Regions from separate parts of the Micromonospora sp. NPDC049230 genome, predicted to be linked through region 3. Evidence: riboswitches for the same ligand, from Rfam matches in the RefSeq annotation. Region 3 holds a riboswitch; each other region holds the start of a gene.
What was found. A riboswitch is a leader RNA that binds a small molecule or an ion and turns the genes downstream of it on or off. The one in region 3 is predicted to bind cyclic di-AMP.
Positions count from the first base shown of each region.

Region 1: another riboswitch for cyclic di-AMP. It lies ahead of AB0A95_RS09210 (NlpC/P60 family protein); the one in region 3 lies ahead of AB0A95_RS04005 (C39 family peptidase).
Region 2: another riboswitch for cyclic di-AMP. It lies ahead of AB0A95_RS00600 (hypothetical protein); the one in region 3 lies ahead of AB0A95_RS04005 (C39 family peptidase).

Region 1 is NZ_JBEZCZ010000007.1:172,261-182,605, forward strand. It holds gene AB0A95_RS09200 (NlpC/P60 family protein) at 1-426, shown strand, start outside; gene AB0A95_RS09205 (N-acetylmuramoyl-L-alanine amidase) at 485-2,467, opposite strand; cyclic di-AMP (ydaO/yuaA leader) riboswitch at 2,701-2,836, shown strand; gene AB0A95_RS09210 (NlpC/P60 family protein) at 2,904-3,890, shown strand; gene dcd (dCTP deaminase) at 3,956-4,534, opposite strand; gene AB0A95_RS09220 (pyridoxamine 5'-phosphate oxidase family protein) at 4,634-5,191, shown strand; tRNA gene AB0A95_RS09225 (tRNA-Gly) at 5,748-5,821, shown strand; gene AB0A95_RS09230 (cellulose-binding domain-containing protein) at 6,148-6,963, opposite strand; gene AB0A95_RS09235 (LD-carboxypeptidase) at 7,291-8,340, opposite strand; gene AB0A95_RS09240 (transcriptional regulator) at 8,738-9,082, opposite strand; gene AB0A95_RS09245 (hypothetical protein) at 9,079-9,867, opposite strand; gene AB0A95_RS09250 (VOC family protein) at 10,018-10,345, shown strand, end outside.
Region 2 is NZ_JBEZCZ010000001.1:121,230-131,574, reverse strand. It holds gene AB0A95_RS00620 (carbonic anhydrase) at 1-330, opposite strand, end outside; gene AB0A95_RS00615 (alpha/beta hydrolase) at 490-1,434, shown strand; gene AB0A95_RS00610 (AAA family ATPase) at 1,543-3,657, shown strand; gene AB0A95_RS00605 (cation diffusion facilitator family transporter) at 3,765-4,682, shown strand; cyclic di-AMP (ydaO/yuaA leader) riboswitch at 4,795-4,926, shown strand; gene AB0A95_RS00600 (hypothetical protein) at 4,983-6,002, shown strand; gene AB0A95_RS00595 (hypothetical protein) at 6,231-6,800, shown strand; gene AB0A95_RS00590 (SRPBCC family protein) at 6,895-7,362, opposite strand; gene AB0A95_RS00585 (PfkB family carbohydrate kinase) at 7,528-8,505, shown strand; gene AB0A95_RS00580 (5'/3'-nucleotidase SurE) at 8,502-9,329, shown strand; gene AB0A95_RS00575 (STAS domain-containing protein) at 9,349-9,711, opposite strand; gene AB0A95_RS00570 (hypothetical protein) at 10,097-10,240, shown strand.
Region 3 is NZ_JBEZCZ010000003.1:195,141-205,485, forward strand. It holds gene AB0A95_RS03970 (DUF6531 domain-containing protein) at 1-649, shown strand, start outside; gene AB0A95_RS03975 (hypothetical protein) at 651-1,094, shown strand; gene pseI (pseudaminic acid synthase) at 1,114-2,166, opposite strand; gene AB0A95_RS03985 (glycosyltransferase) at 2,303-3,472, opposite strand; gene AB0A95_RS03990 (acyltransferase) at 3,750-4,979, shown strand; gene AB0A95_RS03995 (hypothetical protein) at 5,072-5,521, shown strand; gene AB0A95_RS04000 (hypothetical protein) at 5,655-6,440, shown strand; cyclic di-AMP (ydaO/yuaA leader) riboswitch at 6,707-6,848, shown strand; gene AB0A95_RS04005 (C39 family peptidase) at 7,094-7,921, shown strand; gene AB0A95_RS04010 (hypothetical protein) at 8,066-9,376, shown strand; gene AB0A95_RS04015 (CDP-glycerol glycerophosphotransferase family protein) at 9,404-10,345, opposite strand, start outside.

The DNA.
Region 1 (10,345 bases), on a different contig from region 3:
ATCAAGCAGCTTGAGGCGTCGATGCCCAAGACCACTGTCAAGACCGCCGGCTGCCCGACCATCAACGGTGTGGTTTCCGTGGCCGCCCAGAAGGCGATCAAGACCGCCTGCCAGCAGGTCGGCGATCCGTACGTCTGGGGCGCCGTCGGCCCGAACTCGTTCGACTGCTCGGGGCTGACCCAGTACGCCTACAAGTCGGCCGGGATCTACCTCACCCACCACACCGGAGACCAGTGGAACGAGGGCAAGGCCGTCGCGCGATCCGAGGCCCGTGCCGGTGACCTGGTCTTCTTCTACTCCGGTCTGAGTCATGTCGGGCTGTATCTGGGTAACAACCAGATGGTGCACGCGCCACGAGCCGGTAAGCCGGTGTCGGTGTCCAGCATCAACACCATGCCCGTCGCCGGGTTCCGCAGACCTGGCTGATCCACCTCGCGCGACACGACGGCCCCCGGTCACCGCGACCGGGGGCCGTCGTGGTTTCTCAGCGGGGCGCACCCACCGGGGACGGCAGGAGCTGCACGTCGGCCAGGTCGACGTACATGATGCGGTGGCCGAACTGGATCTGCGCGTACCGGTTCTTGCCCCGGATCACCGTCCAGTCGCCGGGCGAGGATCCGTCGACAGTACTGGCCCGGTAGTACTCGCCCGGCAGCACCGCCCCGACGGCGTACCGCTGTCCGGCGGCCAGGGTGTACTGAAGCGGCGAGATCGCCTGGTAGGGCACTCCTGCCGGGTAGGCGGCCTGCTCCGGGTAGGCGCGTCCGTAGACCGGGATGGTGGCCCGGCCGGGCTTCGGGGTTGCCACCACGCCGGCGGTCCAGCTGGCGGTGGGCGCCGACGTCGGGTTGTGGAACCACGCCCGCTGCCCGAGGTACCAGATCGCCGTCCAGTCGCCCTGGCGGCCGGCAAGCGCGTACGTCTGACCGGCGGAGGCACGGGCACCGTGGTCCGACACCTCCATCGTGTTGGGGGTGCCGTCGGGGCGCAGCGCGATGTCGTTGACGAGCGGCGCGTCCGCGGCCGGCGCGGAGCGCAGCACCACCGCCGAGGAGCCGCGTGGCGCGCACGGCACACCGGCGGTGACGCAGCCGACGAACGCCGGCTGGTTGGTGGCGAAGTCCGGGTCGATCCGGACCAGACCGGTGGCCGGGGTGCCGGTGTCCAGCCGGGGCGCGTGCAGCAGCGTGAAGTAGTGCGTCCAGTCCCAGTACGGGCCGGTGTCCCAGTGCATCCCCGCAACGTTCGCGGCGACGGTGCCGGGCACGTTGTCGTGGCCGATGATGTGCTGGCGGTCCAGCGGGACGCCCAGCCGCAGCGCGAGGTGCCGGACCAGCTTCGCCGAGGCCCGGTACATCGCCTCGGTGTACCAGGTGCCCTGCGCCGCGAAGCCCTCGTGCTCCAGCCCGACCGCCTTGGCGTTGACGTACCAGTTGCCGGCGTGCCAGGCGACATCCTTGGTCCTGACGTGCTGGGCGACGTGCCCGTCCACCGAGCGCAGCGTGTAGTGCCAGCTCACGTAGGTCGGGTCCTGCACGAGTTGCAGGGTGGTCGCCCAACTCCCCTCGGTGTCGTGGATGACGATGTACTCGACCTTCTGCCGGGCGGGCCGGTCGGACAGGTCGTGGTTGCCGTAGTCCCCGTCGCCGAACGCCGCGTAGGGCGCCGGGATCCACTCGCAGGAGATGGTGCGGGGGCACTCCAGCCCGTCCGGGCGGGCGAGCCGGCGTAGACCCAGCCGGTCCAGCCAGGAACGCTCCGGGCGGATCGCCCGGGCCGGCAGCGTGATCCGCGCTCCGTCATCGGTCATCCGCGACGCGCCCGTGCCGATGGTGGTGAAGACCTCGTCGGCGAAGGCCGCCGCGGCGTCGGCGGTGTCCGCGCCGGCGTAGCGGGCCACCGCGCCGTACCAGGTGGCCGGGTCGGTGCCGGCACCGACCGGCGCACCCAACGCCCGCTGGTACGAGGCCAGCAGCGCCGCGCCGCCCCGGATGTTCACGCCGACGTCGGTACGCAGCGAGTCGGGGGCCGCGCCGGTCAGCGCGGCGGCGGCGTCCACGGTCTGCAACGCGGCGGCCGATGGTGTCGGGTCCGCCGGCCGAGGCGCGGGTTCCAGCGAGGTACGGGAGTCGTCGCCACGCGGATCCTCGGTGCCGCTGCCGGTGTTGTGGTGGCCGGCCACGGGGAGCGCGGCCACGCGTCGGGCGTCGGTCAGGTGCATCGGGCCGTAACCGCCGCTGGTGCTGGGTGTGCCGGCGTTGCTGTCCCAGCGGGACTCCAGGTAGGAGACGCCGAGCAGCACGTCGGTCGGTACACCGAACTCGGCCGCCGCGGCGGCGTACTGCTGCTGGCGGTCGCCGCCAGGCGCGGCGGCGGCGTTGGCGGGTGGCGGCACCGCGGTCGCGGCGGCGACCACGGCGGCGGCGAGCAGTGCGCGCCGGCCGGAGGACAGGGTTGGATGGTGCATCGAACCCCCCAGATTCCACGGGTGCAGGTCAGGTCACCTTCGCGCCGCCCGGGAGCCCGCGTCAATACCTTTCTATGTGTCGACCTGTCTGGAAAGAAATCTTCGCGTGTGGTCGGTGCCCCCTCCGATCGGTACGGAGTGTCACGGCCGCGCGGGTTGCGGAGGGGTAACAAGCGTCTCTACTCTGGTCTTTTGTCGGCCCGATAGCAGCTCCGCCCAGCCCGGGCGGTAACGGACCGACACCGCCGAGTCGTTTCCGAACGAACCGGGGACCCATGTCCCCCGGGGTGAATCCGCAGCCACTGCGGTAGGGCGCCGACTTCCCGCCCGAACCCGTCAGCTAACCCGGTAGGCGGTCAGGAAGAAGGAGTACGGAACCCCGGTGGCACTCCATGCCCCGCGGCCGTCGTCCGAACGGTCGGCAACAGCCGGCCCCATGCCGATCGCGCCGCGCCCACGCTGGTCCCGCTTCACCACCGCGCTCGCCGCACTGGCCGGCGTCGCCGTCGTCCTGGCCGGCAGCGCCACGGCGGCCCACGCCGACCCGTCCGTCGCCGAGATCGAACGCCAGATCGACGCCGACTGGAACAAACTCGAACCGATCATCGAACAGCACAACGCCACCCGGATCGACCTCGCCGCCAAGCGCAGGCAGGCCGACGCGCTGGCCGCCCGGATCGCCCCGCTGGAGCGCCAGGTCGACGCCGCGATGGACAAGGTCAGCGCCCTGGCGGTGCGCGCGTACAAGGGCGAGAACGTGCTGACCGTGAACGCCGTGCTGGGCAGCCGGTCACCCAGCGAGGTGGTCGGACAGCTGGAGATGCTCGACCGCTTCGCGCACAACCAGCAGCAGAACGTCCGCGAGGTGGCCGACCTGCGCGACACGTTGGCCGGGCAGAAGGCGCCGCTCGATGCGATGGTGGCCCAACTGACCCGCACCGAGGCTCAGCTGGCGGCGAAGAAGAAGCAGATCAACGAGGAGATCGACAAGCTACAGAAGCTGCGCCTCAAGGTGTACGGCAGCGGTGGCGGCGGTCCGCTGCGCCCGGCGCCCTGCCCTGCCAGCTATCCCGGTGGCGCCGCCGGCACGGCGGTCAAGTTCGCCTGCGCGCAGATCGGCAAGCCCTACGTCTGGGGTGCCGAGGGCCCGAACTCGTACGACTGCTCCGGGCTGATGCTGGCCGCCTGGGCGAAGGCCGGGGTGTCCCTGCCGCACAACGCCGCCGCGCAGAGCCGTGCCACCAAGAAGGTCGGCAAGCCCGACCTGCGCCCCGGTGACCTGGTCTTCTACTACAGCGACATCCACCACGTCGGCATGTATGTCGGCGGCGGCTGGGTGGTGCACGCCTCGCAGGCCGGCGAACCGGTCAAGATGAAGGGGGCCGATGACGGTCAGGTCCACAGCTACGGCCGTCCAGGCTGATCAGTGCGCTGACCGGGGGCCCGTCGCGATCCGTCGCGGCGGGCCCCCGTTGTCACGGGTTCACTTCAGCGGGTGGGCCAGGTGCGCCAGTGCTGCCAGGCGCGACTCGGCGTCGGCCCCCGCTGCCCCTGGTAACGCGAGCCGTAGACCGCCGACCCGTACGGGTGCTCGGCCGGCGAGGAGAGCCGGAAGATGCAGAGCTGCCCGATCTTCATGCCCGGCCAGAGAGTGATCGGCAGGTTCGCCACGTTCGACAGCTCCAGCGTGACGTGACCGGAGAAGCCGGGGTCGATGAAACCGGCGGTGGAGTGCGTGAGCAGCCCCAGCCGTCCCAGCGAACTCTTGCCCTCCAGCCGGCCGGCGAGCTGGTCGCCCAGCGAGATGACCTCCAGCGTCGAGGCGAGCACGAACTCACCGGGGTGCAGCACGAACGGCTCCCCGTCGGGCACCTCGATCGCCGACGTCAGGTCGTCCTGCTGCATCGCCGGGTCGATGTGGGTGTAAAGGTGGTTGTTGAAGACCCGGAACAGCCGGTCCAGCCGTACGTCGATGCTGGAAGGTTGGACCAGGGTGGGCTCGAACGGCTCCAGGCCCAGCGTGCCGGCCTTGATCTCGGAGACCAGGTCGCGGTCGGAGAGCAGCATCGGACCACCATAGCGGCGGCCCGAAAACCCACCAGATTCGGTGCCGGTGACCAGCGCGTCGAGGTCGCTGCTCGTACATTTGTTCGATAGAATGCTCACATGGCTTCCTGGTCCGAATTCGCCGCCGACGAGCCCCGACTCGCCGACGGGATCCGCGTTCTCCTCCAGCAGTACGGGCCGGGCTTCGGCTACCTGGCCACGGTCCGCGCCGACGGCGGGCCCCGGGTCCATCCGGTCTCCCCGGTCATCACCGACGAGGGTCTCTTCTGTTTCATCATCGACTCTCCGAAGCGCCGTGACCTCGAACGCGACGGCCGCTACGCGCTGCACTCGTTCCCCCCGGAGGAGAGCGACGACGAGGCGTACGTGGCGGGGCGCGCCCGTCCGGTGACCGATCCGGCCCGGGTGGCGCAACTGGCGCAGAGCGCCCGCGCCGAGCCGCAGGTCGACTGGAGGCTCTTCGAGTTCACCGTCGACGTGGCGATGCTCACCCGCCGCGAGCAGCACATCGCGGGCGTCCCGGGCCTCGCGCCGGGTCGGCCGGCCGTCCGGGTCTGGCTCGACCCGCACGCCCCGGCGGCGACTGCCGCGCCACTCACGGTGCCGCAGACCCGCCCGGCCCGCCGCAGCCGTGACGTCCAGTGCACAGCCGCCTGACCGCAGACCAAACACAGCGGGTGCCGGCTCCGTCGTAACGGAGCCGGCACCCGGCTGTACGCACCGCCCCGCCCCGCGCCGCCCGGGCTTGCCCGACATCGCCCGACACTGCCCCGTGTCGCCCGGCACTGCCCCGTGTCGTCCGGCACTGCCCCGTGTCGTCCGGCACTGCCCCGTGTCGTCCGGCACTGCCCCGTGTCGTCCGGCACTGCCCCGTGTCGCCCGGCGTCGTCCTGCGTGGTCCGGCGTCGCCCTGCACTGCCCCGTGTCGTCCGGCGTCGTCCGGCACTGCCCTGCGTCGCCCCGCGTCGGCCCCGTCTCGCACGGCACCGCCGCGCGCCGTCCTGCGGGCGCCGCCCCGCATGATCGACTCGGTTTTGGTGAAATCGCGGTGTCCCGGCCGCTCAGACACCCCGACTTTCAGGAACCCGAGTGGATCAAGCCGGGCCGAGCCCTGGCCGAACCAGGCAGAGCGGGCAAAACGGCGCGCGGGCAAGCGGCGGGCCGGGGTGCCTGGGTGCACGGGCCCGGCGACTCGGGTACAGTGGTGCCGCTTGCGGGTGTAGTTCAATGGCAGAACATCAGCTTCCCAAGCTGACAGTGCGGGTTCGATTCCCGTCACCCGCTCCAGTCGCGAGAGCCCTGGTCAGGACCGATGGTCCCGCCAGGGCTTCCGTCGTTCTAGATGGCTGAAACAGGGCGCTGTGCCATTAGCCCGCCTCGGCGCCCGTCCCGTCGTCCTCGGCGGCCGGTCGCGTCCGACGCCTGCTCGGCTTGTGTCCGGCCGCCCTGACGGCCTTGTCGATCGCGTCGGCGATGACCTGGTCGCCTCCCGATTGGCGTGTTGATAGATCAGCGCCGCGCGGGGACTGTCGTGGCCCATCCGGGCCATGATGTCTCGCAGGCTGGCGCTGGGCGCCCGCGACGCGAGCGTGTTGCCGGGCCCGGTGTGCGGGCTACCCGGCGGCGCAGCCGACATTGTTGAGCGTGAACGCGATCGGCACCGCGTCGCTGGCCTGCCAGGTGCCCAGGACGCCGAAGTCCACCGAGGCGCCCGGCGCCACCAGGGGGTTGTAGCTGAGGTTCCGGGCCGTGACGGTGGCACCGCTCTGCTGTGCCGTGGTGGACCAGGACTGGACGATGTGCTGGTCACCGGGGAAGGTGAAGCTGAGCGCCCAACCGTTGATCGGCACGGTGCTGGTGTTCTTGATGGTGATCTGGGCGGTGAAGCCTCCCGGCCACTCGCTCCCGGTGCGGTAGCTCACGGTGCAGGGCGCCACCGGCGGCGGGTCGATCGGCACCGTGGCGGTCCGGGTGAGTCGCGTGCCGGTGGCGCTGTTCTCTAGCAGGACCGTGACCTCCAGGCCGGTGGCCGTACAGCCGGAGGGCACAAAGTAACCCTCCTGCCAGCTGAAGGTCGCGCCCGGATCGACGGTGACCGCCCAGCCAGGCAGCGAGGGGAGGGCCGGGCAGCCGGTGGGGATGCCGGGGGTGGAGCCGACGAACCGGCCGTAGATCGCCGTGCCGACCTGTTGCTGTTGGGCGGTGCAGTTCTGCCCGACGGCGGTGGCCCTGACGACCTGGCCCGGAACCACCCGGGGCGGGTTGAAGGTGAGCGACTGGATCTGGACGGTACCGGCGCAGGCGTCGGCCGGGACGGTCGCGCCGGCCGGGGCGGTGCCGGCCGGCTCGGCCTGCGCCGCCGCTGCGGGGACGGCCAGTGCACCGGCGGCGCAGACGGCGGCCGCGGCGAGGGTCAGGAGCGTACGCAAGAGGGTCCTCCTGGGTGAGCCGGGGGATACGGGCCTCGCCAGTTGACCGCGTCAATCAATGGCTGTCAATTGATCGGATCGGCGGTCGTCTCCACCACGCGTCGCACCGGCTCGCCGCCGGAGACCGCCGTGATCTCCCGACCGGCCCCCTCGGCCAGGACGGGTTGGCGCTGCCAGCCGGACAGGTATCGGCCGGATCGGCCGATACCTGGGCGTTCCGTAACCAAGGAGCAGGTCGCGCTCCGCAGCCGCCACCTGTGTCTCGACTCGCCGCACGGCGACAGCGGGGCCGAAAAGGCAACCGCCGGCGTGTCGAGTGGGCGGGCTCTACCGGTAGTCGGCGAACACTCGGCGTTCCACGCCGTCAACGGTCACCAGGCCGCCATGGGGAAGGATCCACTGCGGCCGGGTGTGGCCGAAGGGAATGCCGACACAGACCACTGCCTCCGGGTTGTATCGGGTCACCACGTCGACGACCGTGTCGCGCTGCTGCTCGCGTAGCCGTGCCCGGTCCGCGGCAGGGGGTCGGCGCGTCTGGTCGGAGACCGGCGGACGGGCGACCAGCACCGCGTCGACGGCGCTGAGGAGACCGCGTTCACCGAGCGATCGGACGATCCAGCCGACCTCGCGGGCCGGCAGAAGCTTCTCCGACGTCTCGATGACCAGCACCCCGCCCCGCAGAGCCTCCGGGGGAAATGGGAAGCGCCCCGCCGTCAGGATCCACTGGATGACCTCCAGGCAGCCACCCCAGGTGGGGCCGGTGACTGCGCGGCGCGGCCCGTACCAACTCCATGGTTCCGTCGGTTCGCGTTCTCCGAAGGACGTCAACGCCCCCGGGTCGGCCCAGTCGATTCCGACATCCTCGGACTCGCCCGGGTCGGTGATCTCCAACCGCTCGCCGGTGAGTAGCGCCGCTCGCAGCGACCGGGAGTGGATGTCGTCGACGGCTGGCCCGGGGCCGAGGTGCACCTGCGAGGACCCGCCGTAGAAGCTGGCGATGCCGAGGCCCCAGAGCCAGTGGTGCAGGTTGGTGTTGTCGCTGGTGCCGAGGAACGGCTTCGGGTCGGCTCGGGCGAGGTCGGCGTCCAGATGCGGGATGACGGTGATCTGGTCGTCGCCTCCGACGACGGCGAGAAGGCCGCGTACCTCAGGATCTGCGAAGGCGGCGTTGATGTCCGCCGCCCGCGCCGCCGCGGTCGCACCGACCTGGCGGGTGGTCGGGTATTCGACCGGCACGAGGCCGGTCAGGTCGGCGAGCCGTCGCATGGCCTGTTCGTGGATCTCGGGAAAGGCGCCGGCCGCGGCGAAGGACGGCGAGAGAACCGCGATCTTGTCCCCGGGTCGAGCCTTCCGAGGACGAACAAGCTCATGCGTCATGTCGAGATCCAACAGGTACGCCAGTTCGCCCGCATCCTATTTCGCGACAGGTTGGAGCAGGACTGACCAATCCCTATCGGGCGTTCACCGGGATCAGCAGGTCGATCTCGTCGCGCCGCCGGTAGAACTCGATGCTGGGACGCGTCGAGTCGTGGTCGGCGACCTGTTCCGGTATGCCCCATCGGGCGGGCCGAAGACCCCGAAGAACTTCCGCCCCTGGAGTGACCCCACAAGCGTTTCCAGGCGACCCCATGCCTCGGTGATCGCGTCCTGCTCATCGGCCGTGGCGATGAACAGGACCGGCGTCTCGTCGCGTACGACGCGCCGTGTGGTCAGGTCTTGTGCCGGCGTCGACGCATTCATGAACGGCAACCTACGACACCGGTACGACAGGCTCCTACCCGGTTGGCCGCGGAGCGCCGCCCAACTCCTGGTGGCGGCGGAGCAGTTCCCGTAGCGCGTTGATCTCGGCGGCCAGTGCGGCCTGCCCCTGTTCGGTGATCCTGATCCAGGTCTTGGGTCTGCGGCCATGGTAGCCCCTGTCGATCTGGATCAGCTCCGCCTCCTCCAGCACGGCGAGGTGCCGGGAGAGGTTGCCGGCGGTGAGTTCGAGTGCGTCGCGCAGGTAGGCGACCTCCACCCGCTCGGCCTCGGCGGCGATGGTGAGGATGCCGAGCCGGTTGCGCTGGTGGACGGTGTCGCTGAGCCCGTTCGTCGGGTGCCCGCCGGTGCCGGTGCTCATGTCGACCTCTTACCTATGGTGAAAAGAGCGATGATGCCACCGACGAGCAGGATCGGCGCCGGCAGCAGGGCCGCCAGCAGGAAGCTGTGCCGGCTCAGGTCGCCCGGCTCGAAGTTCGCGGTCTGGAAGTAGACGTTCACGAGGACGACCGCGGCGGCGTAGCCCACGGCGACGGCCGTCAGGCCGCGACTGCGTTCCAGTCGGGCCAGGACCAGCAGACCCACCGCGATGACCAGGTGCGGGAACATGCCGCGATCGGAGACGCCCAACAGCGGGGTGGTCAACCAGCTTGTCGCGCTCGACACCTCCGTCGCCGAGTTGAGCAACAGGAACCGCAGCACGATCGGCAGCACGAGCCCGACCAGCGTGCCGACGATGCCGGCGATGACGTACGTGCGGGTTGGTGTCTGCACGCCGACCCGCGCGCCACGCCACCGGTACCAGCCGAGGGTCAGCAGGTAGCCGCCGATGAGCGCCACCAGCCAGTACCACCCGAGGGCCGCTGAGCGTTCGAGGAAGTCCCCACCGAGGCCGGTCAGCGCGGAGTTGCCCTGCGGACCGCGCATGTCGAGGGGGTCGGCCGACTCCACGTACAGGGGTCCCGCCGCCACCACCAGGAGACCGAACAGCAGGAGTGGCAACCAGTAGGCGTGCCGGGCGATCCGGGTACGCCGCCGGAGCGCGGCCACCGACGCCAGGAGTTCTCCGGGTGTGTCTCTGTCGTCCGGTGCGGTGCTCCGTTGTTCCGACACGGCGGCCTCCAGGCTGCTCAGGTTCTCCTGCACTACCAATAGGTTTGCATCGCAAATCATTCTGCGCAAGAGGGTAAGCAGCAACGCGGCCCGCCGATATCGACGGTGGTAGTTCCACCAAGGCCGTGGCACCGCTAGGGTCCGGCGTGGAGGTGGTCCGTGTTCACCGAAGCCTTTCCGATCGTGACGACACCTGACCTGCCAAGACTGATCGGGTTCTACCGGGACGTGGTCGGCTTCGAGCTGACCTACCGGTTCCCGCAGGAGGGTGAGCCGGAGTTCGTCGCACTCCGGTTGGGCAACAGCGAACTCGGGCTGGCCGCCAACCCGGAAGCCGGCGAGCCGACGGCCGCGCACCGTTGGGAGCTGTGCGTCTACGCCGACGACTGCGACGCCGCCGTGCACACTCTGCGCTCGGCCGGTGCGACGGTCACCGAGGAGCCGGTCGACCAACCGTGGGGTGAGCGGTCCGCCCGGGTCACCGACCCCGACGGCAACCGCATGCTGGTGC
Region 2 (10,345 bases), on a different contig from region 3:
GACCATCACCAGCGGTACGCCGAGCTGGCCGACGACGTACTCGATCGACCCGCACACCGCCCGGTCGAGCACGTGCCCACCGGTACGGATCACGCAGATCGCACCGAACGTCTGGTCGAAGATCGCCTCCAGCGGCACCCGCGAGTCGATGCAGCCGAGCACCACGGCGTACGGCTGCTGGTCGCCGGAGGCGGCGGCCGCCGCCGCCGTGACGTCGTGCCCGTGGACCGGCTGGCCGCTGACGAACCGCCGGTTACCGGCGAGCAGGTCGGCCAGCGCGGCGCGAGGAGTGCCGCCGGCCTGCCGCCCCGGCCCCGATGTCCCGCCCATTGGCGCTCCCGACGCTCCCATGCCGTCCAGCTTGGCCCGCGGGCCCGGACCCACGGGCGGGGTCGGGGAATGTCAGCCGCGGCGCGATTGGCGTGGTGTCATGACGGGTAGCCGGGTACTACCGGGACTGGTGGTGCCGGGCGGCCTGGGGAGGTGGCGATGCCGGAGCGGTTCGAGGTCGGGCTGCCGGACGGCGTACGGCTCAACGTCGAGGCGACGGGGCCGACGGATGCCGAGGTCACCGCCATCCTGCTGCACGGCTGGACGTTGGACGGGCGTGCCTGGCACCGGCAGGTCGCCGCGCTGACCGCGGCGTTCGGCGGGTCGGTGCGGGTGGTCACCTACGACGCGCGGGGGCACGGGCGGTCCAGCTGCATGGCGTTGCCCACGGCCACCCTGGCCCAACTCGGCGACGACCTGGCCACTGTGCTCGACACTGTGGCGCCGGTCGGGCCGGTGGTCCTGGTCGGGCACTCGATGGGCGGCATGACGATCATGGAGTACGCCCACCGCCACCCCGCGCACTTCGCCGCCCGTACGGTCGGTCTGGTCTTCGTGTCGACCACCGCCGAGGGGCACACGCACACCGTCTACGGGCTCTCGCCTCGGATCGCCCGGTTGATCCGGCTGGCCGAGACGACAGGTGCCGGAGTGCTGGCCCGGTGCGGCTCCTGGCGGGCGCCCCGGGCGCTGCTGAACGCGCTGCGGCCGAGCATCCGGTGGATGCTCTTCGGCGACCGCTGCGACCCCTCCGACATCCGCCTGGTGACCTCCGCTGTGGCTCGTGCCTCGCTGCGCTCGATCGGCGGGTTCCGCGCCTCCATCGGCACCCAGCACCGACTGGACACCCTCACCGCGTTGGCGCACCTGCCGGCCGCCGCCCTGGTCGGCGACCGGGACCGGCTGACCCCGCCGCCGTGTGCCGAGTCGATCGCGGCGGCCCTGCCGGCCACCGAGTTGACAGTCTGCCCGGGTGCCGGGCACATGCTGATGATGGAGCGCCCGGACGAGGTCAACGCCGCCCTCACCGGCGTCCTGCGCCGGGTGCTCGCCGAACCGCCGCCCCGCAGGCGGGGGGCGACGCCCGCCGAAACGGGCGTCTGAGCGCGTTCCCGCACCTCGGGCGCGGCGGGCCAGGCGCGGGGCCGTACCCTTCTGCGGTTGGCTCGCGCGGTTCCCGCCGCCTGCCGGCGACAGTCGAAGGAGCGTGCGTTGACCGACCAGACCGGCCTGGAGCAGGAGATCGCCGTCGAGCAACGCCATCTCGACCGGGTGTACGCACGACTCGCCGAACTGCGGCAGTCGGCGGTTCGTGCCGAGCGTGACGGCTACCGGATGGCCCGGGTGGGCACGTACGGCTCGTTGGTCGAGCGCGACGCGATGGTCTTCCACGCCGCGCAGCGGCGGCACGTCCTGGACGCCGAGTACGAGGGGCTGGTCTTCGGCCGGTTGGATCTGCGGGACCGGCAGGTGCTGCACGTCGGGCGTCTCGGCATCCGCGACGAGGACACCACAACGCTCGTCGTCGACTGGCGGGCACCGGCCGCCGCCGCCTTCTACCAGGCCACTCCGGCGCAGCCGCTGGACGTGGTGCGTCGCCGCACGATCCAGTCCCGCGCCGAGAAGGTCACCCGGATCGAGGACGACCTGCTGGACCCGAACGCCGCCCCGGAGGGGATGACTGTCGTCGGCGACGGCGCGCTGCTGGCCACCCTGTCCAAGGCCACCGGCCGGGGCATGCGCGACATCGTGGCGACAATCCAGCGGGAACAGGACGAGGCGATCCGCTCACCCGGTTCCGGGGTGACGATCGTCGCGGGCGGCCCCGGCACCGGCAAGACCGCCGTCGCCCTGCACCGGGCCGCCTTCCTGCTCTACTCCGACCGCAGCCGGTACGCGGGTGGCGGCATCCTGGTGGTCGGCCCGTCGGGGGTCTTCGTCGAGTACATCGCGTCGGTGCTGCCGTCGCTCGGTGAGGACACCGCGACCCTGCACTCGCTGGGCACCCTGTTTCCGGGAATGAGCGCCACCCGCACCGACCCGCCCGAGGTGGCGGCGGTGAAGGGCTCGCTGCGGATGCGCCGGGTGCTGGAACGGGCGGCCCGCGACGCGGTGCCGGGCGGCCCCGGTGAGCTGCGGCTGCTCTACCGGGGCACGTTGCTGCGCCTGGACCGGGCGGCGCTGGACCGGGTCCGCGACCGCGCGCTGCACCGGGGTGCCCGACGCAACGAGGTCCGCCGGGCCGGCTTCGACGGAATATTCGCCGCGCTCTGGGCGCAGGCCCGTGAGGTGGGCGTTCGACTGCCGGAGCAGCGGACCTTCGAGGCGGAGATCGCCGAGCGGTCGGAGTTCCGCGAGTTTCTCAAGGCCTGGTGGCCTCGGCTGCACCCTCGGCACGTGCTCGGCTGGTTGGCGCGGCCGGACCGGCTGCGGCGGTACGCCGGTGGGATCCTCTCCGGCGCGGAGATCCGGCTGCTCACCGCCGCATACCGGAACCTGGAGTCGGACGGCTTGACCATCGCCGACATCGCGCTGCTCGACGAGTTGGACGCCCTGCTCGGCAAGCCGGCGCAGCCGGCCAAGGCCCGGCGTGACCCGTTCCAGTTGGCCGGCGGCGTCCGTGAGCTGAGCACCGCCAGCGACCGGCAGCGGGCCGCCCGCGCGGCGGCGCGGGAGCGTCCGGAGGACTACCGGGACTACGCGCACGTGGTGGTGGACGAGGCGCAGGACGTCTCACCGATGCAGTGGCGGATGGTCGGTCGGCGTGGCCGGCTGGCCTCCTGGACGGTGGTGGGTGACCCCGCGCAGACCGCGTGGACCGGCGACCCCGACGAGTTGGACCGGGCCCGGGAGCAGGCGTTGGGCCGACGCAAGCGGCACGATTTCACGCTCACCACCAACTACCGCAACTCCTCGGAGATCTTCGCGGTGGCGGCGGCGGAGATCCGCCGGCTCTACCCCGATCTGCCGCTGCCGACGGCCGTACGCTCCACCGGGGTCGATCCGGTCGAACTGGTGGTGCCCGCGACGGGGTTGGAGACCGCGACCGTGCAGGCGGCCGCCGGCCTGCTGACCGAGGTGGAGGGCACGGTCGGGGTGATCACGCCGGTCCCCCGCCGGGACGAGGTCGCCGGTTGGCTCGCCGCGCTCGACGCGCCGAGGTTGCAGGTGGTCACCAGCCTGGAGGCCAAGGGCATGGAGTACGACGGAGTCGTGCTCGTCGCCCCGAGTGAGATCCGGGCGGATCCGGGCGCCGGGGTGCGCACCCTCTACGTGGCGCTGTCCCGGGCCACGCAGCGACTCACCACCATCGACCCCACCGGCTGATCCGTGCCAGCGTGCCAAACGGGCCAGCGGCGAACCCAACACTTCCATACATAGCGATGTGAACATACATTTGACCGGGCCCCGGTCGGCAGCGGAAGGTGGAGCTCGTGGGCGCAGGTCATGACCACCACCATGGGTCCGTCGCCAATGCCGCACAGCAGCACCGGGGCCGTCTCTGGGCGGCATTCGGGCTGCTCGCCACCCTGATGGTGGTCGAGACGGCAGCCGCCCTGCACACCTCCTCGCTCGCCCTGCTCTCCGACGCCGGGCACATGTTCACCGACGTACTCGGCATCGGGATGGCGCTCGCCGCGATCACCGCGACCCGACGGGCCACCGGTGACCCGCAGCGCACCTTCGGGCTCTACCGCCTCGAGGTGCTCGCCGCACTGGCCAACGCCGTCCTGCTCTCCGGCGTCGCGATCTACGTGGTGATCGCGGCGATCCGCCGCTTCGGCGACCCGCACGAGGTCGTCGCCGGCCCGATGCTCGCGGTGGCCGTGCTCGGCCTGCTCGCGAACGTCGCCGCCTTCGCCCTGCTCCGCCCCGGCGCCCGGGAGAGCATCAACCTTCAGGGCGCCTACCTGGAGGTGCTCGGCGACCTGCTCGGCTCACTCGGCGTGATCGGCGCGGCACTACTCATCGCCGTCACCGACTGGTGGTGGGCCGACCCACTGGTCGCGGTCGCCATCGGCGCGTTCATCCTGCCGCGCACCTGGCGGCTGGCCCGCGCCGCCGTCCGCATCCTGGTGCAGGCCGCCCCGGAACACCTCCAGGTGACCGCCGTGCACGACCGGCTGGCCGCGGTCCCCGGCGTGGTGGAGGTGCACGACCTGCACGTCTGGACGCTCACCTCGGGCATGGACGTGGCCTCCGCGCACCTGACCATGGCACCCGGCGCGGAGGTCGGCGCGGTGCTCACCGCAGCGCGTACCGCCCTGCACGACGACTTCCGGATCGAACACGCGACGTTGCAGATCGAGCCCGGCGCCGCCACCGGGGCCTGCGGCTCGATCGAGTGGTAACACACGTTTCCGTGATGACGTAGGCACCTTCCGTCACATCGGCTGCAACAGCCCCACCGGCACCGGTAGGCTCGGTCCCGGCCTCCACCAGGCGGCGCCCTCCAGGCGCCGGTGGCGGTCGCCGCCTAATCGCCCAACCAGGCGAACCGGGGAACCACGTTCCTGGGGTGCATCCGCGTCAGCGGTAGGGATCTTCCGTCCCGAACCCGTCAGCTAACCCGGTCGGCGGCTGACGGAAGGACATGCGCAGTGGCACCAGCACGACCACCCGCCGCCCGACTGGCGGCCCTGATCGTCGCGATGTTCGCCCTCGGCGTCGCGATCCCGGCCGGCAGCGTCTCGGCCGCTCCCCCGACCGGCCTGCGAGCCGCCGCCGCACCCGACTCCGACGAGGAGGGCGGCACCCCGTCGCTGCGCGCCCAACTTGAGGCCGCCAGCAAGGGCTACCTGGACGCGAAACGCGCTCTGGACACCTCCGTGCAGCGGCAGCAGCAGCTCACCACCCAACTGAAGACCATCGAGGTCGAGCTGGCCCAACGCGACGGCAAGGTCGGCCAGATCGCCGGCGTGGCGTACCGCACCGGCCGGCTCGGCGCGGTGTCGGCGCTGCTCAACAGCAGCAGCCCGGAGGGCTTCATGGACCGGGCCGCCGCCCTGGAGGCGGTGGCCGCCAACGAGGACCGGGTGCTGCGCGACCTGCTCGCCACCAAGGACCAGGCCAACCGCACCCGGGCCGCCCTGAACGGCGAGATCACCGAACAACGCAAGCAGGTCACGGTGATGGCCAAGCGCAAGGAGCAGGCCGAACGCGCCCTGACCGTCGCCAACACGCCCAAGCCGCCGCAGACCACCGCCGACACCGGCTCCAACCGGGGCACCTCCACCGCCAACGCGAAGGCCGCGCCGCGCAACTCCGACGGCTCCTGGCCATCCGAGTCGTGCAGCGTCAACGACCCCACGCCGGCCAACGGCTGCATCACCCCGCGCACCCTGCACGCGCTCGAACAGGCCAAGGCCGCCGGCTTCACCCGGTACGTCTCCTGTCACCGGCCCAGTGGCTCCGGCGAGCACCCGAAGGGCCGAGCCTGCGACTTCGCGGCGCAGAAGAGCGGCTTCGGCGGCAACGCCACCGGCGGCGACAAGACGTACGGCAACAACCTGGCCGCGTACTTCATCCGCAACGCCGACCGGCTCGCCGTGCTGTACGTGATCTGGTATCGGCAGATCTGGCTGCCCAGCAGCGGGTGGAAGTCGTACAGCGGCGCCGGTGGCACCCCGTCCACCGACCACACCAACCACGTACACCTGTCCGTCTACTGACCCACCCGACGGCCCCCGGCCCGGTCCGGGAATGATCCACTCGCGTTCGCCGACTCCGGGGTGTCCGGGACGACGGGATACCCCGGAGTCGGCGATGTCGTGTCGATCACGAGGGCGGGTCGTCACCAGGGCCGGGGTGCTCGCCGGGCCGGGCTACGTCGCCGGGCGTACCCCGGATGTCGTCGGCGGTCGGACGACCTGGCGCGGGTCGGCGGGCAGCATCGCGGTATGCGTCGGATCCCACCCACCGCCCGCAAGGGGCTCCTCACCCTGCACCTGGTCACCTCGCTCGGGTGGCTCGGTGCCGACCTGGTGCTCCTCACGCTCGGCATCGCCGTGCAGCGGGGTGCCGACCCGGCGGTGATCTACCCGGTCACGGCGCTTGTCGGCACTGTGCTGTTCGCGCCGCTGAGCGTCCTGGTCTGGCTGATCGGGGTCGCCAGCGCGCTGTTCACGCCGTGGGGCCTCTGGCGCTATCGCTGGGTGGTCGCCAAGCTCGTACTCACCACGGTCATGGTCGGGCTGGTGCTGTTCCTGCTCACGCCGAATCTGCGGCACGCCGGCGCGGTGGGCGCCGCCCTCCCCGCACGGGACCGCGTCGACCTGGTGATCGCGCCCGCGGTGTCGACCAGCCTGATGATCATCGCGACGGTGCTGTCCACCTACAAACCGTGGGGCCGCCGCCCCACCCGCCCTCCCGGGGCACGGCCGCAACCCGTGACCGGGCCACCGCAACCGGGCCACCGCGACCGGGCCCCCAAGATCGGGCCCCCAGATCGCGCTAAAACCAAGATGTAGTGGCCTCCCGACGCCCGCAGGCCACTACCTCCTGGACCGTGCACGATCATGGCGGGGCAGGGCGCGAGCGGGTCCGGGTGACGCGCGCGGGCGCTCAGGCCGGTGGTGGGGCCTCGCCGGTGCGGTCGAGGGCTGGGCCGAGGCGGGTGGCCAGGGCCAGGTGGGCTGCCCGCGCCTGGCGGAACGCGTACCGGAACAGCGGCGTCGGTGCGGTCAGGGTGATCTCGACGTCGATCCGGACCAGGCCGTCCGGCTCGGCGCGCAGTCGGGTGTGGTTGTGCACAGTGGTGGCGGGCCACTGGCGGGCCACCATGATGATCTCGTCGTTGCCGCTGCTCAGCACGTCCGCGTGATAGGTGGTGCGGAAGCGTAGCGGGCCGGCCACCAACCTGTCGTTGATCGTGTAGCTGGCCTGGGCACCGGGTCGGGGCGGCAGTTGACGGACCTGGACGATCAGCGGGTGCAGCTCACCCTGTCGGGTCAGGTCACTGAGCATCGCCGCCGCCTCGGCCGGCGAGCACCGGGCCTGGACGGTGTAGCTGAAGGTATCGCTGCTGAGCACACGTCTCCCGCCGTCGCTTGTCGCACGATCGTCCCGTACCGATGCCTGGCTGGCAACGCCCGACGGCCGCCGGATGCCCGGACGAACCCGCGCGTCGCATTAAGGTCGGTTTGTGGGAAATCACCCGACTGGGACGAAGGGCGACATCATGCGCGGTGACGACAGGTGAGCGGGCACGTGATGGTCTTCGCGCCCACGCCGCAGCTCACGGTCACAGTGGACCAGCCGAACGACCACCCCGAGCTGCACCTGCACCCCGGCGGGCAGGGCGTCTGGCAGGCCCGGATGGTGCTGTCGCTCGGTGTCGACGTGGTGCTCTGCGCCGCCCTCGGCGGTGAGATCGGCCAGGTGTTGGAGCCACTTCTGGTCAGCGAGGGCGTGGACCTCAAGGTGGTGGTCCGGGATTCCGGCAGCGGCGGGTACGTGCACGATCGGCGGGGCGGCTCACGGCAGGAGATCGCCGACGTGCCCGGGCAGCCGTTGAGCCGACACGAGCTGGACGAGTTGTACAACCTGGCCCTCGGCGAGGGCTTGCAGGCCGCGGTGAGCGTCCTCAGTGGGCCGAACGAGCCGTGGCTCGTCCCGGCCGACCTGTACCGGCGCTTCGCCGCCGACCTCGGCGCCAACGGCGGCCGGGTGGTGGTCGACCTCTCCGGCGATCACCTCGGCGCGGTGTTGGAGAGCGGCGCGTTCTTCCTCAAGGTGAGCCACGAGGAGTTGATCCGCGACGGCCGCGCCCGCAGCGACGACAGCCTGGAACTGACCCGCACCATGTACGAGTTGCACGCCGCCGGCGCCGAGACGGTGGTGGTGAGCCGGGCCGACCAGCCGGCGTTGGCGCTCGTCGACGGGGAGCTGTTCGAGGTCGAGATGCCCCGGTTGGAGGCTGCCGACCCGCGTGGCGCGGGCGACTCGATGACCGCCGGGGTGGCGGCCGTCGTGGCCCGGGGCGGGGACATCCGGACCGCCATCCGCACCGGCGCCGCCGCCGGGGCGATGAACGTGACCCGGCACGGCCTGGGCACCGGGCGACTGGACTCGATCACCGGCCTGGTCGAGCGGGTCCGGCTGGTGCCGGCGGACAGCCGGCCCCAGGAGCGGACCACCCCTGACGAGTTGGCCGACCGGGTGGTCGAGCGATGACGCTGCGGGTGCTGATCACCAACGACGACGGGATCGCCGCGCCGGGCATCCAGGCACTGGCCTGGGCGGCGGCACAGCGGGGCCTGGACGTGGTGGTCGCGGCGCCGCTGGAGGAGGCGAGCGGCACCAGTGCCGCGATGAGCGCCGTGGAGCGGGACGGGCGGGTGGTCGTGCACGACCACCCGCTGCCGGACCTGACGGGTGTGCCGGCGTACGGGGTGGGTGGCTCCCCCGGCTTCATCACCCTGATCGCGCTGCACGGCGCGTTCGGCCCGCCGCCGTCGGTGGTGCTCTCCGGCATCAACCGGGGTGCCAACGCGGGCCGGGCCGTGCTGCACTCCGGGACGGTGGGTGCCGCGTTCACCGCCGCGATGAACGGTTGCCGGGCGATGGCGGTCTCGCTGGACGTGCTCTCCGCCGGCGAGGCGACGGCAGCCAGCGGTGGCGCCGCCGTGGACGCCGCCGCCCGGGTACGCGACGCCGAGCGGCACTGGAGCACCGCCGCGCGGGTCGCCCTGGACCTGCTTCCCCGGTTGACCTCCGCGCCGCCGGAGAGCGTACTCAACGTGAACGCCCCGGACCTGCCGCACGGGCGGCTGCGCGGGGTGCGACGCGGCACGCTGGCCAGCTTCGGTCAGGTGCAGATGACGGTGGCCGAATCCGGCCACGGCTTCGTCCGGACGTCGCTGGAGGAGCCGGGGCAGGCCGCACAGCCCGGCACGGACGTGGCGTTGCTGGCCGCCGGGTACGCCTCGGTGACGGCCATCCGGGCAGTCACCGAAGCGACGGATGTCGACCTGACCGGGCTGGACGCCCAGCCCTGACGGGTCATGCCTGGCGCGCTCAGGCGCCGGGCAGCACCTCGGGGGTGGCAGTGCCGGCGAAGTAGGGCTCCGGTGCACCGAACAGGCCGAGCAGGCCGGTCACCCAGAGCTGCCGGTGCACGAACCGGCTCGGCTCGGTGACCACCAGCTTGACGTCGCTGACCTCGGCGGTCTGGAAGCCGGCAACCATGGCGCTGATGCCGACGGAGTCGATGAAGGTGACAAGCCTCATGTTGAGCTCGATGCGCAGCGGCCGGCCCTTGGCCAGCACCTCCGCGATCGCCTCACGTACCTCGTACGCTGTGTCGACGTCGATCTCGCCCCGCGGGGCGATCTCCACGACTCCACCGGACAAAACCGACTTCACGATCGACAGGCTCACGCGAGCACCTCCACCCGCCCGTCCCCCGGGCGCCTCATCAGTACGCGGGCCGCGACCGAGAGTATTCCTCCGACGGCCTCGGTCGCCACCCCTCGGGATGAGCAATTCACGGATCCGGCCGCACAAAGGCACCCATATCCGCACTTTTGAGTATCTGATTGCTCAAGACTTTTTGTTATTTGACCTCCGACGACCGGTCGTCACCGACGCGCCGCCGAACCAGGGTAGCGGCCCCGGCCCGACGCGCCCGACAACCGGCCCACAAGCGACGCCCGCCCGCTGTCATCGGCGTGTCGCCCGCGGATACCGGCCCGATCCGCGCCGTCGGTTTGCCGACGCCACCTAGCATCGGCCGGGACACCGCCCGTGACGGAGAGGATCTTCGATGATCAAACGACTTGCTGGGCTGGCCGGCGTCGGCGTGCTGCTGGCCCTCGTACTGGCCTGCGGTTTCGGCGGCGGCGACGACGATGACGACGACGATGACGACGACTTCGCCCGCGGCGTCTCCGTGGTGGCGGTGCGCTGAGTCCCGGCAGCGGGCCGGAGCCGGCCGGGTTTGCGCCCGGACGGCCCTGGGCACTGGCGGGGTAGGCGAACCGTGACGCGCTGAACAGACGCCGAAGTCCGAAGT
Region 3 (10,345 bases):
CCGCTTCTACGCGATCGTGACCGACCTTGTCGGCACGCCCACCGAGCTGATCAGCCCGGACGGCACTGTCGCCTGGCAGCAACGAACCACCATCTGGGGCATCCCGACCCACACCAGCCCCACCGGCGCGGACTGTCCCCTGCGCTTCGCTGGCCAGATCCACGACCCGGAAACCGGCGCCTTTTCCAACTACCACCGTTACTACGATCCGGACACTGCCCGGTATTTCTCCGCCGACCCACTCGGTCTTGATGCGGGGCCGGACCCGCATGCCTACGTCGACAACCCGACTCATCGTATTGATCCATTGGGTCTTGCCCCCTGCCGGATTCCGCACCGTTCCACCCCGCGGATGGAAGACGGAAATCTCAAGGAGGGGTGGATCCACGTGGATGCCCGGCATGTTTCCGGCAACCACCCGAGTGGGCCGGGGGACTTGTTCGCAAGCGGGACGACGCGCGATCAGCTCACGGCTGCGGCCGAGACCATCGTCCAACGGGGAACCCGAGTCTCGGACCCGGCTCGCCGGCTTCAGACCTTCGAGAAGAAGATGAAGATTAACGGTGTTCGGGACTGGGTGCGGGTGATTGTCGATTCCGACGACGCCAATCGCGTTATCACCATCTTTCCGGTCCGTCAGGGAGTCTAGCGTGCGCTTCGAGTTCTCACGGCACCACGATGGGGCGGCCGCGTCGTCGTTCGACCTGGGTGACCTGCGACTGGTCCTGGATTCAGCGGACGTCTCGTCGGCCGGTCATCGACCCAGCAGGTCAATGATGATCTACTTGGCCATCGTTCACCTGGTGGACGGTCTCTCGGAGATGGCCGAAGGACATTCCTCGCGCTTCCGGTTCGTGGGTCCCGACTCGTCGTTCTCGTTGGACTTCCGGCGAAAGAATGATGTGCTGACCGTGACGGCCGGAAACGCATTGGTGGGCGCCGTCCCGATGTCGGAGGTCCTCGCTGCCCTGCTGGCCGGGATAACAACCTTCTTGACGGATCCCGACAACGCGCTCGCCGCCAACGAATCAGTGGTCGAGGACCTGGAGTCGGCGGTGCGCCGGCTGCGTGGGGTGGCGAGTTCGTCCCGATGACGGCCGGCCAGCCGCACCGTCAGATCAGGTCCCAGCTCAGCGGAGTGCCGCGCGGGACGTCGGTGGCGAAGGTGCGGCCCAGCACCCGGTCGATCTCCACGGGGGGCAGCCCGCCGGCCGGTCGGATCGAGCGGACGTTCTGCGAGGTCACCGGGTCACCGGCGCGGACGTCCTCGACCACGAAGAGCGACCGGCGGAACCGCAGCCCCTCCCGTTCGGCCGGGGTCGGGCCGATCGCGGTGCCACCCAGCGCCGCGTACGCCCGCTCGGACTCGGCGACAAGCGCCGTCAGCTCCGCCGGGTTCAGCGAGAAGTCCGAGTCCACGCCGCCGTCGGCCCGGTCCAGCGTGACGTGCTTCTCGATGAAGCAGGCGCCGAGCGCCACCGAGGCGACCGCCACCCCGATGCCGGGCGTGTGGTCGGACAGCCCGACCGGCACGTCGAACGCACCGGCCAGCACCGGCAACCGGCGCAGGTTGCTGTCGGCCGGCGGCGCCGGGTAGGACGCGGTGCAGGCCAGCAGGACGATGCCCGCCGCGCCGCCGGCACGGGCCGTGCGCACCGCGGCGTCGATCTCGGCGACCGTCGCCATCCCCGTGGAGATCACCATCGGCTTGCCGGTGCTGGCCACGAGCCGGATCAGCGGCAGGTCGACAAGCTCCGAAGAAGCGATCTTGTACGCGGGCGCGTCCAGCGACTCCAGCAGCTCCACCGCCGTCGCGTCGAACGGTGACGAGAAGACGGTCAGGCCACGCTCGCGGGCCCGTTCGAAGATCGGGGCGTGCCACTCGTACGGGGTGTGCGCCCGCTCGTAGAGGCGGTAGAGGTTCTCCCCGCCCCACAACTCGTGCCCGCTGGAGATCCGGAACGCCGGGGTGTCGACGTCGATGGTGATGGTGTCCGGCCGATACGTCTGGAGCTTCAGGGCGTGCGCCCCGCTCTCGGCCACCGCGTCGACGATGGCCAGCGCCCGGTCCAGATCGCCGTTGTGGTTGCCGGACATCTCGGCGACCACGAACGGTCGCTCCCCGGCACCGACCAGGTGCGGTCCGATCTTGATTGTCGCCGTCATTCCGACCTCTGCTCACTGTTGCCCGCACCCGCGTGCGGTGGTGCTGCTGTCGTCGTCCACCCGGCGGGCGGACGACCTGGAGGACCAGTGCGCCGGGAGCCGACCCGGCTCCCGGCGTGGTCTGTGGTGGGCGCTGTCACGGCAGGCGGCCCCCGGCCAACGCGTCACGCCGATCCGGCACCGTGTCGTCGTCGCGTGTCGTCGCGACGTCCGCCGTTCGCCCCGGGTCGTCGTCGGCGCTGACCGCACCGGCCGCGGTGCCGCCGCCACCCGCCGGGGCACCACGGCGCAGGCGACCGGCGACCCGGTGGGCCTGGCGAAGTGCCGAGTACGCCAGCCAGTCGCCGCGCCCGACGAGGCGGTGCTTGAGCCCGGTCACGCCCGACGGCAGCGGGTAGCCGCCGGTGGGCAGGTACCGACGGTAGTGTGCGGCGGCCCGGTGGAAGAAGTCCCGCCGCAGGTGCGGGTGCAGCCGGTCGTCGTTGCCCACCACCACCAGGTAGTGGTTGATCATCAACTGGAACAGTTCGGCCTGCCACCGCTCGTCCGGGTGCTTGCGGGCGACCCAGTCCAACAGGCGCTCGTACTGGGCGAACGCGTCGAAGTGCCGGCCACTGCGGGTGGACGTGATCGCGCCGTGGCGGCCCTGCCGGTACAGGTAGCAGACCCGGTCCAGCACGGAGATCTTCTCCGCGCCGATCAGCAGCGGGTGGCTGAACGGGATGTCCTCGTACCAGCCGGGGAAGAACCGCAGCTCCAACTGGTCCAGGAAGTCCCGGCGGACCACCTTGTTCCAGGCGGTGTGCTGCACCCGCAGCAGCCGCGGCTGGTCGGCCAGACGGGTCACGCCGGGAATGCCGCGCAGCAGGTGACTGCTCGCGTCGACCTCCCGCCGGCCGTCCTCGTGCACCCGCAGGTGGTCGAGCATCAGCACGTCGGGCTGGTGCTGGCGCAGCCGGTCCAGCACCGCGGCGATAGTGCCGGCGGGCAACCAGTCGTCGCTGTCGACGAACCAGACGTACCGGCCGGCGGCCACGTCCAGCCCGGCGTTGCGGGCCAGGCCCAGACCCACGTTGCTGCCCAGGTGCACGACACGGACACCGTCGTGGCCGGCGGCGTACGAGCGGAGCATGTCGCCGCAGCCGTCCGGGGAGGCGTCGTCGACCGCGACCACCTCGACCGCGTCCGACTCACCCGCCGGGATGCCGGCCCGGATCGACTCAAGGCACTGGTACAGGTACGCCTCGACGCCGTAGACGGGCACGACGATGCTCAGCAGCGGTGCGTGCGTCGGCTCATTGACCACGCCCGCCACCCTCGACGACCCGGGTGGCCGGCCCCGGAACCGTGCGTGGCCGACGATGGTGGAGTCGCTGAACTCCCGCCCAGCAGAAGGTTAACGACGACCGGCGGAACCAGGCCCGCGATGGGCGGGACGCGTCCGGTTCACCCGGGAGTGACCCGGTAGGGTGCCCCGGGTGCGGCCCTGCCGGGCCGTCGCGGGCGTCGCCGTCGCGCCGTCCACGCCGCGCCGAGGAGGATACGAACGTGCTGGTGACCCTGCCAAGCCTCGGTATCCCCGCATGACGAGCACCGACGCGGTGTCCACCGCCCGGCCCGGCCCCGCGCCGGCCCGGCTGCCCTCGCTGACCGGGCTGCGGTGGATCGCCGCGTTGCTGGTCTTCGGTTTCCACGCCGGCACCATGCGGATCATCGCCGAGCCGGACTACAAGGCCGTTGTCGACAAGGTGTTCAGCCTCGGCCTGTCCGGGGTGCAGTTCTTCTTCATCCTCAGCGGGTTCGTGCTCGTCTGGTCGGCTCGCGAGGGCGACTCCCGGCGCACCTTCTGGCGGCGACGGGTTGCCAAGATCTACCCCAACCACCTGGTGCTGTTCGGGGCGACGGTGCTCGTCGCCTGGTGGTTCGCCGACCCGGTCCTGCCGGCGGCAGCGTTGGAGAACGTGTTGCTGTTGCAGGCCTGGGACCCCCGGCCGGGCTGGTTCTACAGCATCAACACGGTGAGTTGGTCGCTCTCCTGCGAGTTCTTCTTCTACCTCTGTCTGCCGCTGGTGCTGCCGTTGCTGCGCCGGGCCCGGCCGAAGCTGCTCGTCGTGCTGATCGTCGCGCTGCCCCTGCTGATCCTCGCGCTCTGGCCGGCCCAGCACCTGGTGCCGGAGGTGAGCCGGTGGTGGTTCACCCAGATCTTCCCCCCGGCACGGTCGCTGGAGTTCTGGTTGGGCGCGGTGGCGGCCGAGCTGATGCGCCGGGGGCTCTGGCGCGGCCCGGGGCTGACCTGGGCCAGTGTGATCTTCGTGGGCATCTGGGCGGTGGCCGCGCAGTGGATCCCCGCGGAGCTGTGGACCACGCTGCTCGCTGTCGCGTACCTGCTGGTGATCGCCGCCGCCGCCGATGCGGACGTGCGGGGCAGGCGGTCGCCGTGGCGGTCCCGGCCGCTGGTCTGGCTCGGCGAGGTCTCGTTCGCCTTCTACCTGGTCCACGTGCTGGTGATGACGAGCGTGCTGCGCTTCACCGGTGACTGGGGGACCGGCTTCGAGGGCTGGCGCGGCCCGGCCGTGGTGCTCGGCTTCCTGCTGGTGAACCTGGTCCTCGCCGGGCTGCTGCACCGCTTCGTCGAGACCCCGATGATGCGCCGGCTCGCACCGCGCCGTCCGGCCCGACAGGTGTCCGTGCCCGGACAACGCACCGCCGCGACCCAGGCCGCCGCCGACGCGACCGGCGGCGGCGGTGCCCGAACCGAGCCCGGCGGGCCCGACCAGACCGACAGTCGATCGACGTACGCGGACACCCGCTGACACTGTCCACCCAGGTCAGCGTCTCGGCGCGGCGTGCGCCGACACGCCCGTGGTCGATGCGTCAGGCACCGGCACGACGGTAGCGTGGGGACGTGCTTCCGGTCGCGTTCACCTGTCCGCTGTGGTGGGTGGCGCGCTGGGCGACACGGGTGCTGACCAGCCTCGCCGTCGTCGCGGCCCTGGCGCTCGGCGCGGGCCCGGCCTCGGCCGCCGCACCGACGCCAGGCGCCCTACCAGGCCTGAGCGCCGTGCCGAGCCAGAGCGCGGTGCTGTCGCAGTTCGGCTCCGGTTCGCTCGCGACGTCCTGCCAGCCCACCTGGCGAGCCGCGGCCGAGGATGCCGCGCACCCGGTGCCGGCGGCCCGTGCGGGTGTCGCCGAAGGGGTCTTCCCGGCTTGGTCGGTCGATGCGCAACCGGCTCTTCCCGGCGCCCAGGGCGCCATCGCGACCGGCGTGCTGCCGGTGTGCGAGACCAGGTCCGACCGGCTGCCGCTCGTCGACGGTCTGCACAGCTCGCCGCCCCGGGGCCCACCCGGGCGCTGAGCCATCCGGGACACGCGTCCCGTCGCCGCGCCCTGTCGACCCACCAGCTCCGCACCCTGCCGATCCGTGGCCCGCCGTGGCCGGGCGGCCGGTGGGGCTCCCACCGCTCTGCTTCCTCCGCGAGGTGCCGACCATGGAGACAACCGTTTTCTACCAGTTCGTAACCGAGGTGCCGCAGGCCGCTGCCATCTGGTCGGCCCTGTTCCTGCTGGCGCTCGGCGTACTCGCCGTGCTTGTCGCCCGGCCCGAACGGGACCGACCCGCCGACGACCCGTCGCCGCCCGTCCCGACCGCCCGCGAGGTGGCCGCGGCCGAAACCGTCGACAGGCACCGGTACGCCGAGGAGGTGGCAGTCGCCGCGGCCGGCGCTGCCAGGACGGCCGGGCGGCGACGGGATGCCTGGCTGACGGCTCAGGACCAGATGGAACGGGCCTGGGCGCGCTACGACAAGGCGGACACCGCCGCGCGTCGCTTCGCGGGGTCCGGGGCGCTACCCACCCCGGGTACCCCCCGCACCCCCGCCGAGTACGCCTCGCGGGAGCGCTACCTGCACCGCGCGGCGACGGCGGCGTACTGGCGGGGTGACCTGACCATGGCGCAGCTCGGTGACGTCTTCGGGCGACGGGGCTGGGATCCCCGGCGGCACCCGGTCGAGCAGGAGGCCCTGCTCAGCCGGGCGATCCGGGACGCGAGGCTGGCCGACTACCAGGCCGCGGCCACGGCGGAGCGGGCCGCCTGGCGGGATGCGGACCTGGCCGCCTCCTCGGCGCGTACCCTCGTCGCGGAGGCGGCCACGGCGGTTGCCCGGTTGCGGCCGAGCCCGGCACCCGCCCGCCGGTTGGTGCGCGGGGTGCCCCGGCCCGCCGTGGTGGCTCGCTGGCGCCCGGCCCGTGCCCTTCGAGCCCGATCCGTTATGTGAGCCCGGTCACGGGATTTGCGATTCGGGCGTCCGGCACGATCGGCTCGATTTTTCCCGGGATTGTGGCCGCATTGTCGGCGGCCTGTCCGGTTGTCGACCGTAGGCGCCGCCGTAACCGGTTGTCCCATCGAGTCACGTCATCGGCAATACGCGCAGAAATTGCGGCGCGTATTGAGGTTTACGCAGGTGAGGACGGCTTGGCAGGGTGCGGACGGGCCAGTAGTGTCGTCCCGTCCGGTGCGGTAACCGATCGCAAGAGGCGACGCCGCGCCGACCCGCTCAATCGTGATCAACGAACCGGGGACCCATCAGTAAGTCCGGGGTGAATCCGCGAGCCACGGCCCGCGGTAGGGCGATCTTCCCGCCCGAATCCGTCAGCTAACCCGGTAGGCGGTGTCGGAAGGAGTTCCAAACTCGTGCAGCACCTTTCCACCCCTCGGCTGTTCCCTCGCCTCCACGGCGCAGCGGTGCCCCCGCTCATCCGTCCAGTGACGGTGAGCTGACCCCCCGGGTCATCGCCTCTCCCGCCCGGCCGTGCCGGGCGTTCCCCTGAGCGGTTCACCATCCGCGGACCACGGTCCGCGCGCTGGCGCCTGCCCGGACGCCGATCGCGCCCCGGTGTGCCGCTCTCCCCCCGATCCGTGGAGGACCCCGTGAAGCACACCATGCAGCGTCAGCTCCGCCGCATCGCGACCGAGCGCCCGTACCAGATCGTCGCCGCCTCCGCCGCGGCCCTCGTGCTCGCCGCCACCACCGGCACCCTGCTCACCGTCGCCGACGACGCCCCGGCCGCTCAGCGCACCGCGACCACTGTCGCCGAGATGCGCAGCGACGTCACCACCTCGCACGACGACGCCTCCCCGTTGGCCAGCGCCGCGCCGTCCAGCGCCGCCCCGGCCACCAGCGCCCCGGCGCCCGCCGCCAAGGTCAGCAGCAACCCGGATCTGACCCGCAAGCCGACGCGGCCGAAGCCGCCCGCGACAAAGGTCCTCGACTACGAGTACGAGGCGCAGAACACGTACTACAACTGCGGCCCGGCGGCCACCCGCAACGCGCTCAGCGCCACCGGGATCGACCGCACCCAGGAGGAACTCGCGGCCGAACTGGGCACCACCGAGATGGGCACCAACTCGGCCGAGGACACCACCCGGGCGCTCAACGCCGAGGTGAAGGGTTCCCCGTACCGGACCCGGATGTTCCCCAGCGCGCCCAGCCCGGCGCAGATGGACCGGCTCCAGGCCGACGTCGTCCGGGCCATCACCGACGGCCGGGGTGTGGTGGCCAACGTCGTCGGCGACGCCACCGACACCGACGGCAGCTGGCATTCCTACGGCGGCGGCCACTACGTCGCCGTCGTCGGTTACAAGGACAACGGTCGCACCGTGCGGATCGCCGACTCGGCGAACCCGACCGACCCGTCGTACTGGATCACCACCATCGACCTGGCCAACTGGATCACCAGCCGGGGCTACTCCGCCTGACCCAGGCGCACCGACCGCCGCGGGCGTCGTCCCCCACGAGGGGCCGACGCCCGCGGCGTCTCTTCCGCCGGCCCGGGGTACGTCCCCTCCGTCGCGGGTGCGAAACCCGTGGTGGCGCCGCACCCCGACGTCTACCATCCCGCGGTGATGTCCACTGTTGAGCATGCCCTGATCACCACCGTGAGCCTGAACGTCGTCGACACCCGACTCGACGACGCGGCAGGTCGCTGCCGGCCGCTCGTCGCGTCGCTCGGCGCGGTCAGCCTCACGGCGTCCCGAACCGAGGTCGACGGCCCCCGCAGCGGGGTGAACCTGGACCTGACGCTGACGCCGGCCGCCCCGTCGGCGTCCGGCGGGGAGGCGGTGCGGCAGCTGGCCGCCCCGCTGCTGGAGCGCTTCCGGTGGGGCCGTGGTGACCTGGACGTCGTGGAATCGGCGGCGGGCTACCCGATGGGTTTCGCCGCCGGTCGGGAGCGGACGACCGACGGGGTGACGCCGTTGAGCGTGTCCGTCGGCGCGGTCGGTGACACCGCGGAGCAGTGGTGGGATCCACCGGAGTGGCTGCCCGCCGACGCATCGGTCCTCGCCGTCCGGCGCCGGGTCAGGCGACTGCCGGTGGCGGCGTCCGACGACGACGTGGTGGTCCGGGTGCACGCCCGGCTGACGGCCCCGGATCTCGACACCGCCCTGGTCCGCTGCCTTCCACTGCTCGGGAGGGCGGACGTGTGGTCCGTCGACCTGCACCCGGTGGCGGTCGACGGGGGCGGCGTCTGGGGTCTGGCGCTGCTCCTGGTGCTGCCCCTGGTCGAGGTGTCACCGCAGGCTCCATTCGGGACCGGGGTGGACGCCCTGGCCGCCGAGTTCGGATTGCTGACGGGGCGCCTGCGCAGGTCGCCGCTCGGCGTCTGGATGGTGGCGGCGATGGAGGCGACCCGGCCGCTCACCGATGCGCCGACGGTCGAGGCGCTCTACGTGCGGACCGGCATCGACCCGTTCGACCCCGGGCCGGTTGATCGGCCGGTGGAGACCCGGGAGATGGGGCTGCGGGGCCGGGAGAAGGACGGTCCGGACGAGGCCGAGTTGGCCAACGCGATCGAGGAGGCGTTGCGGGACGCCGTACGGGTCGTGCTGACCGTCGACGTCGTCGGGCCGGTCGCGGACGCCGCGGCCGTCGTCCGGGACGTCGTCGGGATCGACGAGGAGGACATCGAGTCGATCAGTAGCGAGACCCTCGCCGACGGGCGGCGGAGAATCGTGGCACACCTCGGGGCCACGATGATGAGCGCCGAGGAGGTGCTGCGGTTCGTCGTCGCCTCCACCGAACTCCAACCGTGGGAGTTCTCGCTCCCCGAGTCGGCAGACGGTCTCGCGGCAGCCGAGTGGCAGGGGCCGTCCGGCACGTCCGGCATCGTCCGGATCGAGCTGAACGCGGGGAAACGGCTCGGCTTGAGCTAGCCCTCTCGCCGGGCCCGACAGTCCGGGTCAGGCGAGGGGGGAGAGCTGCGGCGAACGCTCGGCCGCCGGGTCCTCCGCCGCCGCCAGCTCCCGGCGGGCGGCGGTCAGGAACGCCTCGGCGTACGACTCGGCGGGGAAGTCACCCAGGTAACGTCGGCGGGTGGCCCAGCGTTCGGCGGCGAGCGGATCGGTGTCCAGCAGTGCGGTCAGCACACCGTCCAGGTTGGACAGATCCCGCCGCAGCACGTAACCCGACGCGGCAAGCGGGAAACGCTCGGTGAACCGGTCGCCCTCGTCGCCCATGTCGGTGACCGCGTACGGCTTGCTGGAGTAGAGGTAGTCCGAGATGACCCCGGACACGTCGGAGACCAGCGCGTCCGATCGGTTCACGCACTCGGTCAGGCTCAGCTCGCGGGCCGCCGCACCAACCACGTGCTGGCGACCGCTGCGGGCCCGGTCGGCGACGAGCAACTCGGTCAGCCGGCCCAACTGGCGGGCCGAGGCCGGGTTCTGTGCCGTGTACGGGTGGGCCCGCAGGATCACTGTCGCGCCGCGCTCCAGCAGCCGCCGCAACAGCCCCTCGGCCACCGGCAGCGAGCAGTAGTCAGCGTCGGCGTGGTGCCCGGTCCACGTCGGCGTGTACAGCACCGTCGGATGCGCCAACCCCCCAGCCGGCTCCGGGCGTACCTGGATCGACTCGACCTGTGGGCGGCCCACCACAACGAACTTGTCCGCCGGGATCCGCACGCCGGCACGGGCGTACCTGTCGATCGCCGCCGGCCCGGCCACGAAGATCCGGTCGAAGATCCCCGACACCGGGTTGGCGCTCGGCGCCTTGTCGCTGTCGCCGTGGTGCAGTTGCACGTGGGTGAGCTGGGTGAAGCGGATGCAGTGGCTGTTCTTCGCGCCGTGGTTGACGTAGAACGCCGTCCGCAGGCTCGGCACGAGCGCCTCGTCCATCGCCCGCAG